Regions from separate parts of the Tardiphaga sp. 215_C5_N2_1 genome, predicted to be linked through region 3. Evidence: riboswitches for the same ligand, from Rfam matches in the RefSeq annotation. Region 3 holds a riboswitch; each other region holds the start of a gene.
What was found. Region 3 has a riboswitch for cobalamin ahead of AB7828_RS12605 (TonB-dependent receptor plug domain-containing protein). Riboswitches for the same ligand answer to the same signal wherever they lie in the genome.
Positions count from the first base shown of each region.

Region 1 (4,404 bases), 3.0 Mb from region 3:
CTTGAGGTTGGAACGGCGTGCTTCCGGGATGGTGTAGAAATTGATGTCGATGACATTGTCGAGCATCCGCATCGCCGTGGTCACGGTGCGCTTGAGCTGCGCATGATCCAGGCCGACTTTGCCGATGTGGTTCAGCAGATTGACCGAACCGAGATTGCAGACGGCCACTTCGTCGTCCGACGTGTTCAGCGTGATCTCCGTGCAGAGATTCGATGAATGGATCACGCCGGCATGCTGCTGCGGCGAACGCAGATTGCAGGGGTCCTTGAAGGTGATCCAGGGGTGGCCGGTCTCGAACACCATGGTCAGCATGCGGCGCCACAGGTCAGTTGCGCGCACTTTCTTGAACACGCGGATTTCTCCACGCGCGGCCTTTTCTTCGTAAGCCGCGTAACGCTCCGCGAATGGCTTGCCGTAGAGATCATGCAGTTCCGGCGTCTCGTCGGGCGAGAACAGCGTCCATTCGCCGTCGGCCTCGACGCGCTGCATGAACAGATCCGGCACCCAGTTGGCAGTGTTCATATCGTGCGTGCGGCGGCGGTCGTCGCCGGTGTTCTTGCGGAGATCGAGAAATTCCTCGATGTCGATGTGCCAGGTCTCGAGATAGGCGCAGACCGCGCCCTTGCGCTTGCCGCCCTGGTTGACGGCGATGGCCGTATCGTTGGCGACCTTGAGGAATGGCACCACGCCCTGGCTCTCGCCATTGGTACCCTTGATATGCGCGCCGAGACCGCGCACGCGCGTCCAGTCATTGCCGAGACCGCCGGAATATTTCGCCAGCAGTGCGTTGTCCTTCACCGACTTAAAGATGCCGTCGAGATCGTCGGCCACCGTCGTGAGGAAGCAGGACGACAGCTGCGGCCGCAGCGTGCCGGAATTGAACAGCGTCGGCGTCGAGGCCATGAAGTCGAACGACGACAGCAGGTTGTAGAATTCGATCGCGCGGGCTTCGCGGTCGATCTCGCGCAGCGCGAGGCCCATGGCAACGCGCATGAAGAACGCCTGCGGCAGTTCGATCCGATTGCCCTGCACATGCAGGAAGTACCGGTCATAGAGCGTTTGCAGGCCCAGGAACTGAAACTGGAGATCACCCTCCGGCTTCAGCGCTGCCGAGATTCGCTTGAGATCGAAGCGCGCGAGTTCGGGATCGAGCAGCTCGGCCGCAATGCCGGTCTTGATATAGGCGCCGAAATATTCGGCGTAACGCGTGGTCATGTCGGCCTGCGACGCGTGGGTCGGCGTGCCCCCGACAAAGGACAGGACTTCGGTACGCAGTTTGTCGAGGAGCAGGCGGGCGCTGACAAAGGTGTAGTTCGGCTCCTGTTCCACCAACGTGCGCGCGGCCATGATGCCGGCCAGTGCCAGCTCATCCAGCGTGATGCCGTCATAGAGATTGCGGCGCGTTTCCTCCAGCACGGGCGCGGCATCGACGCCGTCCAGGCCGGCGCAGGCCTCGTTGACGATCAGCGCCAGACGCGCCGAATCGAGCGGCGCACGGGTGCCATTGGCGAGCGTGACATGCAGCACCGGTGCGCTGGAGACGAGCGCCGGCTTCGCGGCCAGTTCCTCGGCGCGGGTGCGAGCGCGCTCCTCGCGGTACAGCACATAGGCGCGGGCCACCTTGTGGTGCTCGCTGCGCATCAGCGCTAGCTCGACCTGATCCTGGACGTCCTCGATATGGAAGGTGCGCCCCTCACCGACGCGGCGCGTCAGTGCGGCCACGACTTCGCCGGTCAGCTGTTCCACCGCCTCATGGACGCGGCGCGAGGCCGCTGCCGTGTGGCCCTCGACCGCGAGGAAAGCCTTGGTCATGGCCACGGAAATCTTGCTGCCGTCGAACGGCGACACCGTGCCGTTGCGTCGGATGATCTGCATCGAGGGTTCGCGCGCAGGCGCAGCGAGCGTTTCCGGCGACAGTTGAATCAGCGGCGCATGAGCCGCATCGCGTCCGTTGGACAAAGCGGAAGAGGAAGTAGGCATCGGCAAGACCCCGTGTGATGCATCAAGTAATGGGGGCTGGGGCCGAAAGGACGCTGCAAAATACACGGCGGAGATCCGCCGGCATTGCCTGCAAGCGACCGCTGGGACACCCCGCCCATGGACGTTCTGGTGTCGCGGCAGGTCTCCTGGCTCGCAGGTCAATGTCTGTTTCAGCCTTCCCGATGCTTGCGCATCAGTGACTTCAATCGAAACAGACTCACTGCTTACAGTTGCGGGGGCAGCGCCGGAATATGACGCAAAACAGCGTCTTTACCGGCTTCCCTCTTAGCCACCAAGTCTTGCGACAGGGCGGACCGTGACATCTACATTTGGTGTGACCCGCGGTGAAGTGTCAAGCGGGCATTGAAGCCGAACGCAACAAATTCGGTAGGGCTGTTGGTTCAGTGGACAACCGCTTGTGTGGCGGAAACCGCGGGATCGTTGGCGGTTTCTGAACGATGCGATTCGTTGCCGCCGAGCACCGCGAAGCGCAGAACATCGTGATCAACCGATGGAGGATGCGATGCGCGACCTGATGACGACCACTGAAAGGATCAACTTCAACGCTTTCGTAGAGCGAGCGGGTGCGCTCACGGCGTTCGAGACGACGGAGCAGATCGCCCGGCGCGCCTCGACGAAATGCTGAACGAAGCGCTGATGGACAGCTTTCCTGCGAGCGATCCGATTTCTTCGCTGCAACTCGCCTGAGCGGATCAGACCGTGCGAAAGCTGGCCCGATAGTGGCTGGGTGTCAGGCCCAGCCGCCGCACGAAGACCTGACGCATATGTTCGGCGGTGGTGAAACCGGATTCATAAGCCACCACCTTCAGCGGCAGATCGCTGCCTTCGAGGCGGTTGCGTGCCGTGTCGATCCGGGCGCCCTCCACAAAATCTGCCGGCGTCATTTTGGTCTCGAGCTTGAACACCCGCGCGAAGGTGCGCGCGCTCATGCCCGCCACATCGGCCAGTTCATCCACGCTGTGCGCGTCACGCAGATGCGCCATGACATGGGCATGGACTCGCGCAATCGGTGAATCCGGCTCGGCCGGCGGTACCAGATAGGGACTGAATTGCGACTGGCCACCCTGGCGCTGCGCCACCACAACCAGACGCTTGGCTACGGCCAGGGCGACATCCGCGCCATGATCTTCCTGGACCAGCGCGAGACCCAAATCGATCCCTGCGGTGACACCGGCCGACGTCACCAGCGCGCCATCGCGGCTATAGATGCGATCGAACTCCACATGTGCCTTGGGGAAACGCAACGCCAATAGCGGCGCATTCTGCCAGTGCGTCGTCACCGTCTTGTCGTCAAGCAGGCCGGCATGACCAAGCGCAAATGCCCCGGTGCACACCGAACCGTAACGCCCCGCCTGGAGCGCCGTATTGGCCAGCCACTCTGTAAGCTGCGGGTCGGCCTCTGCCGTCGGCAGGCCAGGCCCGCCGGCCACCAGCACCAAATCCCAGGGTTTGTTCGCATCACTGAACGCCAGATCGGCGGATATCCGCAAACCGTTCGATGCACGTAGCGGCGCGCAGTCTGCAGCGACAAGTGTGATGTCGTAGCCGTCGCCCGGCGCGACGAAGCCATTGGCCTCCATGAACACATCAAGCGGACCGGCTACGTCCAGCGACTGGACGCCCGGAAAGATCGCAAGAGCAACAGTCTTCATGGTGATGCTTCATTCCATCGATGGCAGTGAACCCAAGCGTTACGGAACAGATAGTCGCCTTCCGGCAGGAAATCACGGGCGAATGGCAGCTTTGCAGGGCGCGGCGTGATTGCGAGGACACCGCCCGCCGGCGACAACGGACGCATCACAACAACCCTGCAAGGAGCATCCCATGAGCAAAACGATTGCCGGCATCAAAGTGCCCGACAGCGCCCTCGCCCGTCAGGTCGATCAGCTTGTGCGCGACACCGAAAGCGATCTTCTGTATCATCATTCCAATCGGGTTTTCCTGTTCGGCGCACTCGCCGGGCAGCGCAAGGGTCTCAAGGTCGATTCCGAGTTACTTTATGTCGGCGCGATGTTTCACGACATGGGTCTGCAGGCGCCCTATGCGAGTGAGGAGGAGCGCTTCGAGGTCGATGGCGCGAATGCTGCCGCGGACTTTCTGCGCAGCCACAGTATCGATGAGCGCGACATCGACGATGTCTGGGACGCCATCGCGCTTCACACGACACCGGGCATTCCCAAGCACAAGCGGCCCGTGGTGGCGCTCGTGACAGCGGGTGTCGAGATGGATGTGTTGGGTCTTGAGTACGAGGCCTTCACCGCACATCAGCGCCATGAAGTCTGCGCGTGCCATCCACGTGGCCATGACTTCAAGAACGGGATCATCGATGCGTTCGCTGCGGGGACGATCCACAAGCCGGACACGACCTTTGGCAACGTGAAGGCTGACGTGCTGGCGCTCCGC
Region 1 is NZ_CP197240.1:5,662,037-5,666,440, reverse strand. It holds gene AB7828_RS26895 (ribonucleoside-diphosphate reductase subunit alpha) at 1-1,980, opposite strand, end outside; cobalamin riboswitch at 2,100-2,314, opposite strand; gene AB7828_RS26890 (hypothetical protein) at 2,504-2,626, shown strand; gene AB7828_RS26885 (GlxA family transcriptional regulator) at 2,694-3,653, opposite strand; gene AB7828_RS26880 (HD domain-containing protein) at 3,826-4,404, shown strand, end outside.
Region 1: another riboswitch for cobalamin. It lies ahead of AB7828_RS26895 (ribonucleoside-diphosphate reductase subunit alpha); the one in region 3 lies ahead of AB7828_RS12605 (TonB-dependent receptor plug domain-containing protein).

Region 2 (4,404 bases), 1.6 Mb from region 3:
GTGTTTACTCAATTCAGTTGTTTGTTGCGTATGAGTGAGTAACCAATGTCCAGCGTTGTCGAGTTGCTTTACTCGCGTCGCGCTCCGCAGGTCGCGGTGCTGGCGCTGATGTCTATCGGTTTTGCGGGCTGCAGCGCCGACATGCAGACACGCCTATCTCAGAATCCAAGTTTTGACTCGGGGCAGTCCCGTGGCTTTGGCTGGCAGGGCGAAACCACCGGCTCTGTGCCGCAGCGGGCACCACGTGCGCCGGTCGAGCGCCAGGAACTGCCGCAGTATCAGCGTCCGGCCTATAATCCGCAGCCGCAGTATCAATCCCAGCCTTTGCCGCCGCCGATCTCGGCGCCGCAGTCCTATCCGACAGCCCGTCCGGTTGCATCGGCTGCTCCCGTCAGCGGGGGCGGCAACGGTATGTATACGCCGCCGCCCGCACGTGCGCCGATCGAAACCACCGGCTCCACGGCACCGCGCTCGGTTGCAGCGACCAACGGCCTTGCCCGTGATGGCGGCACCTCGATCATCGTCGGCACCAGCGATACGCTCGATGGTCTGGCGAAACGCTACAACGTCTCGTCGGCTGCGATCCTGCAGGCCAATGGCTACAAGGGTCCCCGCGCGCTGTCGCCCGGCCAGTCGCTGATCATTCCGCGCCAGGGCGCTGCGGCAACTCCGGCCGTTGCCGCTGCTCCGAACAAACCTGCTGTCGGCGCGTCGACCACGCATTTTGTCAATCGCGGCGATACGCTGATGAGCATCTCGCGCCGGAACAACGTGCCGGTGGCCGAACTCGCACGCGCCAATGGTCTGGCGCCGACTGCCCAGTTGAAGCTCGGCTCCAAGATTACGATACCGGGCGCGCGTACGGCTTCTGCGGCTCCCGCGGCCGCGCCGCTTGCTGCGCCCGTCGCAGCCGTGACGGCCGCTCCGGTTGGCGCGGTCACGTCCGCTGCCGTGGCCCGTGTTGCTTCTGCCGAGCCCGCACAGAAGGCCCGTCTGGCAAGTGCCACGACGACGCCTGAAGAAACCGCGCCGGAATCGCCGACTAAAGCCGCTGACGCAACCGGCGCTTTGCCGACGTTCCGTTGGCCGGTGCGCGGCCGCGTGGTCACAGGCTATGGCGCCAAGACCAATGGTAAGTCCAACGACGGCATCAACGTCGCCGTGCCGGAAGGCACGCCGATCAAGGCTGCCGAAGATGGCGTCGTTGCCTATTCCGGCAACGAGCTGAAGGGTTACGGCAATCTGGTCCTCGTTCGTCACTCCAACGGCTACGTCACCGCATATGCCCATGCGAGTGAGCTGATGGTGAAGCGTGGCGAGACCATTAAGCGCGGTCAGGTGATCGGCAAGTCCGGCCAGTCCGGTGAGGTTACTTCGCCGCAGCTTCACTTCGAGATCCGCAAGGGCTCGTCGCCGGTCGATCCGCTGCAGTTCCTCAACGGGGCGTAAGCGCAATCCACGAAGTGTAGTTCGCATTTAAGCAAGCCCGGCCTCGTGCCGGGCTTGATGCGTTTGATCTCGGGGCTACGGCCCACTCCAGCTCCGGAGTCTTCAACGCGCTGCTGCGAGTGGGCAGCTTGCGCGCGCAAGCTCGGTTGACTGCCGCGCGATGTTGCCCATATGTGGACATGTCGTGGTTCTTCGGGAAGGTTTGCCCGAAGCTAAGAGGGAAGCCGGTGAGGCGTTAAGCCAAGGCCGGAGCTGCCCCCGCAACTGTAAGCGGTGAGCCGCTGTCCATTAAAGTCACTGAGACCTGCAAAGGTTTTGGGAAGGCCGGACAGCAGCATTGACCCGCGAGCCAGGAGACCTGCCTCGACAACATAAACGTCCTCGGGCGGGGTGTCCCGGTGGTGCGGTTGCGATTCCGCGACTGCCGTCGTGGAATCCAGACGTGTCACTTTGGCCTTTTGCCCCCAATCATTGGGGTTAAGCCATGTCTACTGTGTCAAAGTCTTCTTCTTCCAAGTCTTCTGCCAAATCTACGTCCTTGCTTCCTGTTGCTACGTTGGGAACGCCACGGATCGGTCCGCGGCGTGAGCTCAAGATGGCGCTGGAAAGCTATTGGTCCGGTGCAGTCGACGAGAATGCGCTGATCGATGTCGGCGTCGGGTTGCGTGCCGCAAACTGGGCGCGTCAGAAGTCGCTCGGGATCACGGTCATGCCGTCGAACGACTTCTCCTTCTACGATCAGGTGCTCGATACCAGCGTCATGGTCGGCGCCATCCCCAAAGTCTATGGCTGGAAGGGAGGAGACGTTTCCTTCGCGACCTATTTTGCCATGGCGCGTGGATCACAAGGCGATGCGCATGACGAGGCCTGCACTCACGGCTCTCATGCGCATGATAAGTCGCAAGGCGTACCAGCACAGGAGATGACCAAATGGTTTGATACCAACTACCACTTCATGGTGCCTGAACTGGCGCAGGATCAGACGTTCAGTCTCGCGTCGCGCAAACCGATCAAGGAGTACGAGGAGGCGAGATCGCTCGGCTATCAGACACGACCAGTGCTGGTCGGGCCTGTAACCTATCTGAAGCTGGCCAAGAGCGCGGATGCGTCATTCGATCTGGTGATGCTGCTCGATCGATTGCTGCCCGTCTATGTCGAGGTGCTCGGGGAATTGGCCGACAGAGGCGCCGAATGGGTGCAACTGGATGAGCCGTGTCTGGTGCTCGATCTCGACGCGCCGGCCCGGGAGGCGCTGCAAAAGACTTATGCGGCTTTTGCCGAAGCGGTCCCGCAGCTCAGGATCATGCTGAACACCTACTTTGGCGAACTTGGCGACAACCTCGATCTGGCCCTGTCGCTCCCTGTCGCCGGGCTTCATCTCGATCTGGTCCGCGCGCAGGATCAGTTCGATGAAGTCGCTGCGAAGGCGCCCAAAGACATGGTCCTCTCGCTCGGCGTGATCGATGGACGTAATATATGGCGGTCCGATCTGTCCAGTCTCCTCGATGGGTTGGAACCCATGGTCGATCTGCTGGGGCGGGATCGCGTCGAGCTGGCGCCGTCCTGCTCACTGCTGCATGTGCCGATCGATCTCGGCCTTGAGACCGAGCTCGATCCGGACGTCAAAAGCTGGCTGGCCTTTTCAGTCCAGAAAATGGAGGAACTGGCGGCGCTCGGATCCGCCTTGGCTGGTAGTCGCGCGGATGTCGCCGCAAAGCTCGCTGCGTCGGATGCGGCGGCAGCCGCGCGGGTCGCATCGTCGAAGATCCACGATCTTGCTGTCACCAAACGCGTCGCTTCTGTTGATGCGACTATGCGTCGTCGCAGCAGCGATTTTGCCACGCGCGCGAGCGAGCAGCATCGGCGCTTCAAGCTGCCGGCATTTCCGACCACGACCATCGGCTCGTTTCCGCAGACCGCGGAAGTGAGAAACGCTCGCGGGGCCCATGTCAGGGGCACGCTCAGCGATGCCGCCTACAAGACGTTCCTGCAGAACCAGACGGCGAGGGCAGTGCGCTGGCAGGAGAACATCGGTCTCGACGTGCTGGTGCATGGCGAGTTCGAGCGCAACGACATGGTGCAGTATTTTGGCGAACAGCTCGCCGGCTTCGCCTTCACCAAATACGGCTGGGTCCAGTCCTATGGCTCCCGCTGCGTGCGGCCACCGGTGCTGTTCGGCGACGTGTCCCGGCCGCATCCCATGACCGTCGAATGGTGGCAGTACTCGCAGTCGCTCACCGAGCGGCCGATGAAGGCGATGCTGACAGGGCCCGTCACGATTCTGAACTGGTCATTCGTGCGTGACGACATTCCCCGCGAAGTTGCGTGTCGCCAGATCGCGCTCGCGATACGCGATGAGGTGGCCGATCTTGAAAAGGCGGGGGCCGGTATGATCCAGATCGACGAAGCGGCACTCCGCGAAGGGCTTCCGCTGCGCAAATCGGAATGGAAGTCCTATCTCGATTGGGCCGTGGAGAGCTTCCGCATCTGTTCGTCAGGCGTGCGGGATGACACACAGATCCATACGCACATGTGCTATTCGGAGTTCAACGACATCATCGACGCGATCGGTGCCATGGACGCCGACGTGATCTCCATCGAAACGTCACGGTCGAAGATGGAACTGCTCGATGCATTCAGGACCTACAAGTACCCGAACGAGATAGGTCCGGGCGTTTACGACATCCACTCGCCGCGGGTGCCTGAAACGCGCGATATGGTCGATCTGCTCAAGCTTGCACGGCAGCGGCTGGCGGACTCCCAGCTCTGGATCAATCCCGATTGCGGGCTGAAGACCCGCAAATGGGAGGAGGTGCGGCCTGCGCTCGTGAATATGGTCGCGGCGGCACGTGAGTTGCGAAGCCTCGCCTAGAGCGAGTCGAATGCCGCCCCGTTGTCATGACGGGGCGGCATTCGCCTTTACTTTGTGGTCAGCTTCACGCCGAGACGGCCGGC
Region 2 is NZ_CP197240.1:1,005,343-1,009,746, forward strand. It holds gene AB7828_RS04675 (M23 family metallopeptidase) at 46-1,449, shown strand; cobalamin riboswitch at 1,618-1,829, shown strand; gene metE (5-methyltetrahydropteroyltriglutamate--homocysteine S-methyltransferase) at 1,934-4,321, shown strand; gene AB7828_RS04685 (ATP-binding protein) at 4,369-4,404, opposite strand, start outside.
Region 2: another riboswitch for cobalamin. It lies ahead of metE (5-methyltetrahydropteroyltriglutamate--homocysteine S-methyltransferase); the one in region 3 lies ahead of AB7828_RS12605 (TonB-dependent receptor plug domain-containing protein).

Region 3 (4,404 bases):
CGGCCAAACCGAGCGAGATCATCAGCACCGCGCCGAAGGCCGCGGATTGCGGCGCGCCGAACAGGGACGGCGAGGCGAGGGGATTGCGCAGAAGGCCCTGCAGCGCGGCACCGGACAGGCCGAGAATCGCGCCGATCGCCAGTGCGAGGATCGCGCGCGGCAAGCGGATTTCGCGCACGATGATCTGCTGCACGTCGCTGCCGCCGCCGAACAGTGCATCGAGCACCGTCAGCGGCGAGAGTTTGACAGGTCCCGTGCCGAGCGAGCCCAGTGCCAGCAGCGTGACGAGACCGATGAGCGCGATGGTCGCGATCGTTCGGCGTTGTGCTGCTGGCGCTGCGGTTACCATGTGGCGTTGAAGCCTGCGTAAGCCGCAGGTCCCGTGGTGCCGAAGTTCAGCACTTCCTGATAGTGCTCATTCAAGATGTTCTCACCGCGGGCGAAGACCTTCCAGTTCGCATCGATCTTGTACTCGGTATAGAGATCGACACGGGTATAGGCATCGACCTGACCGACTTGATTGGCGCTGCTGAAGCGCTTCGACACGGTCGTGACGCGCGGCTCGATCATCCACTTGTCGGTGGGCGTGATCGTGAGTGCGAAGCGGGCGAAGTTCTTGGGACGACGTGCCAGCACTGTATCATTGCCGAGATCTTGCGCGTGCAGATAGGTGTAGGCCGCGTTGAACTTCATCAGGCCGGGAATTACGTCCACATTGGCGCCAACTTCGAGACCGCTGGTTTCGGCGCGTGCGACGTTGTTATAGCAACCCGTCTTCTGGTCAGCGGCGCATGCACTAGGTGTAAACGATACAAAGTTGATCAGATTGCTGTAGTCGGTTGCGAAGCCTGTGACCGATACTACCACGCGACCGTTGAACAGGCTCTGATCGATACCAGCATCGTAGCCAAAGTTCGTTTCGGGGGAAAGCGACGGGGTGCCGTTGGCCTGTGAATAGAGCTGGAACAGCGTTGGTGCCTTGGCGCCTGTTCCGGCGCTGGCGTGAAATTTGGTCCCGGTCTCCGTGATGTTATAGGCGGCAGTCGCGCGCCACGTCTCGAAGCGAGCGACATCGACGACGTCATCTACACGGCCGCCGAGGGTGATGTTAAGCCGCTCTCCTATCGGGACTGACCACAACGCGAACACCGAATTTGTGTCCTGCCGTTTCGACAATGTGGAGGTCATTGCAGTCGGTGTCGGAAGGATGCCCGTGGTGAAAGTCTGTGCCGTTTCGCTCTGGGTCTTGGCACCGTAGATCAGCGAGCCGAAAGCGCCAAGTTTCAGCGTCGCTTGGTATTCTGCGCCGAGACTGTTGCCCCAGTAATCCAAGATCCTCGCGGTCGCGCCCGGCGGCGGCCGCATACTGAGTGGATAGCTGAGTTCGTTGAACGAGCGCTCGGTATGGGTATTCGAGACAGTTATGTTGTGCGTCAACACCCCACCGAACGAGTCGATCCCAACGCGGCCGTAGACGGTTTGCAGCAGGCGGTCAGTGGACGATCCTGTATCTGGATATGTACCGCTGGCCGCATCGTAGGCTGCGCGCGTGAACGAATGAACGATGCCGGATTCCAGCCGGATGCCTTCGCCTGCATCGTAGCCGATGCGCGCCGAGCCGCCGACGCGATCGAAGCTGTCGTTTTCGAGATTCGGAAAACGTGCTTCGAGGGCAGGGATACGATAACCGTAACGCGAGAAACCGTTCGAATGCTGACCGCCACCTGTGAAAGCGTAGGACCACGGACCGTTGGTGCCGGTCAGCGATCCCTGCGTCATGACAGTGCCATAGCTGCCGGCTTCGGTGCGCACGTTAACTTGCGCAGGGCCCGAGCCCTTCTTGGTAATGATATTGATCACGCCGCCCATGGCGTCTGAGCCATAGAGCGCGCTCTGCGGGCCCTTCAGGACTTCGATGCGCTCCATCGCCGAAGGCGTGAACATGGCGAATTCGAAGTCGCCCGATGCCGCCGTGGGATCGTTGACGCGGATGCCGTCGATCATCACCAACGTCTGGCCGGTATTGCCGCCGCGCAAGCGCACATTCGCGGTGCCGCCCGGACCGCCGTTTTCACTGATATCGAGACCAGGCACGGTGCGCAGCGCATCGACCAGCGAGCCGGGATTGCTGGTCGCAATGGTTTCGCCCGACACGACGCTGATCGAACTGCCAGTGCGATTGAGCTGTTCGGGTGCTCTGTCAGCCGTCACCACGATTTCGGAGAGTTGCTCGGCACTGGACTGCGCATGGGCAGCACTGTGAGAGCAGGACAGAACAACAACGGCCGCAGTGCCTGCGGCCAAATTCCGGATAGTCATATAACCCCTTCCGTCGACCCACCGTCGAACGAGTGTGAAACTCGTTACCGGCCGGTCTCCTGGCTCGCGGTGGTCTCCCGGTCCGCCTTCCCGAATCTGCGATGCAAATTCAGTGGCTTTGTGGACCTGGAATGGCCGCTTACAGTTGCGGGGGCAGCCGCGGCATAGGGGGACATTTCCCCGCACCGCATTCCCGTTTCACCTCCTTGCGGAGGCACCGATAACACCGGACAGGAAGCACAGCGCGCCGCGCGGTGCAACAGTCATCGAAGACTTCTAGACTCTATTGCTCGTGCTGTAGCGCGGCGAGCACGTCGTCGGGACGTTCGACCATCATCATGTGGCCCGTACCCGGCAGAATCACCGTGCGGGCGTTTTTCAATGCGGCGGCCAGGGTCTTGCCGGCCTTGGCAGGAGTCATCATGTCCCGTTCGCCGAGGATGAGCGTGACCGGGATTTCAAGCTGGCCCGCAGCGGTCAGCGCATTCTGGTATGTATTGCAGGCGTTGAGATCGGCGAACAACACGCCCGGCTTTGTGGCTTCGAGCACGCGCTGTGCACCGCTATGCATCCACAACCCCGGCGCGAGGCTGCCGCCGAGTTCGGCGCGAAAGCCGAGCCCCCAGATCGACACCATGTCGATGGCGGAATGCTGATTGGCTTCGGCGTCCTTGAGCAGATCCGGGCCGACGGTCATCGTTCCTGCCGTGCCCATCAGATCGAGGCGCGTGATTTTGCCCGGATGCCGCGCGGCGGTCTCCAATGCGATTAGCGAGCCCATGGAATGGCCGATCAGTCGCGCAGTCTTTGCGCCTGCAGCCTCGATCAATGCTGCGGTCCAGTCTGCGAGATCGGCGATGGTCGTGAGCGCTTCACCCTTTGAGCGACCATGGCCGGGCAGATCCGGCGCCAGCACGGCGAAGCCATGATGCGCGAACCAGCGCGTATGCAGCGCCCAGGTCGAGTGATCGAAGCCGGCGCCGTGGATCATCACGACCACCGGCAGGGAAGGATCGAACGTGCGGCCGCCATTCGCGATATAGGTCTTGTGACCGTTGACGGTGAGTTGCATCGCTCAGCCCTTCTGCGAGATGCGCAGCGCCTGCGCGAGGTCATCGATGATGTCATCGGCGGCTTCGATGCCGATGGAGAGACGGATCAGCTCCTCGCCGATACCGGCGGCCTTGAGTTGCTCGGCGTCCATCTGCTGATGCGTGGTGCTTCCGGGATGAATGACCAGTGTCTTGGCGTCGCCGACATTGGCGAGATGGCTGGTGAGTTTCAGCGCTTCGATGAATTTGCGGCCGGCATTGCGGCCGCCCTTGATACCAAACGAGACGATGGAGCCGGCGCCGCGCGGCAGCAGGCGTTTCGCGAGTTCGTAATCCGGATGGTTCTCCAGCGACGGATGCAGCACCCAGTCGACCGCCTTGTTGGCCGTGAGCGCCGCCAGCACCGCATGTGTATTGGCCATATGGCGCTCCATGCGAATGCCCAGTGTCTCGACGCCTTGCAGAAGCTGGAACGCATTGGTCGGCGAGAGACAGGCGCCGAAATCGCGCAATCCTTCCGTGCGGGCGCGCATGATGAAGGCTGCAGTGCCGAATTGCTCGTCGAAGACAATGCCGTGATAACCGGCATAGGGTTCGGTCAATTGCGGGAATTTGCCGGAAGCGTGCCAGTCGAAGCGGCCGCCATCGACGATCACGCCGCCGATGGCGATGCCATGGCCGCCGATCCATTTGGTGGCCGAGTTCATCACGATGTCGGCGCCGAGCTCGATCGGCCGCGACAGGAACGGCGTCGCGAAAGTATTGTCGATCAGCAGCGGAATCTTTGCGGCATGCGCGATCTCGGCAACGGCGGGAATGTCGAGCACTTCGAGGCCGGGATTGCCGATGGTTTCGCCGATCACCAGTTTCGTGGTCGGCTTGATCGCCGCCTTGAAGGCGTCGAGATCGCGCGGCTTGACGAAACTCGTGGTGATGCCGAAGCGCGGCAGCGTATGCGCCAGCAAGTTGATGGTGCCGCCATAGAGCGAGGACGACGCCACGATGTGATCGCCGGCATTGAGCAATGTGGCGA
Region 3 is NZ_CP197240.1:2,627,432-2,631,835, reverse strand. It holds gene AB7828_RS12610 (FecCD family ABC transporter permease) at 1-349, opposite strand, end outside; gene AB7828_RS12605 (TonB-dependent receptor plug domain-containing protein) at 343-2,319, opposite strand; cobalamin riboswitch at 2,352-2,556, opposite strand; gene AB7828_RS12600 (alpha/beta fold hydrolase) at 2,603-3,391, opposite strand; gene AB7828_RS12595 (O-acetylhomoserine aminocarboxypropyltransferase) at 3,395-4,404, opposite strand, start outside.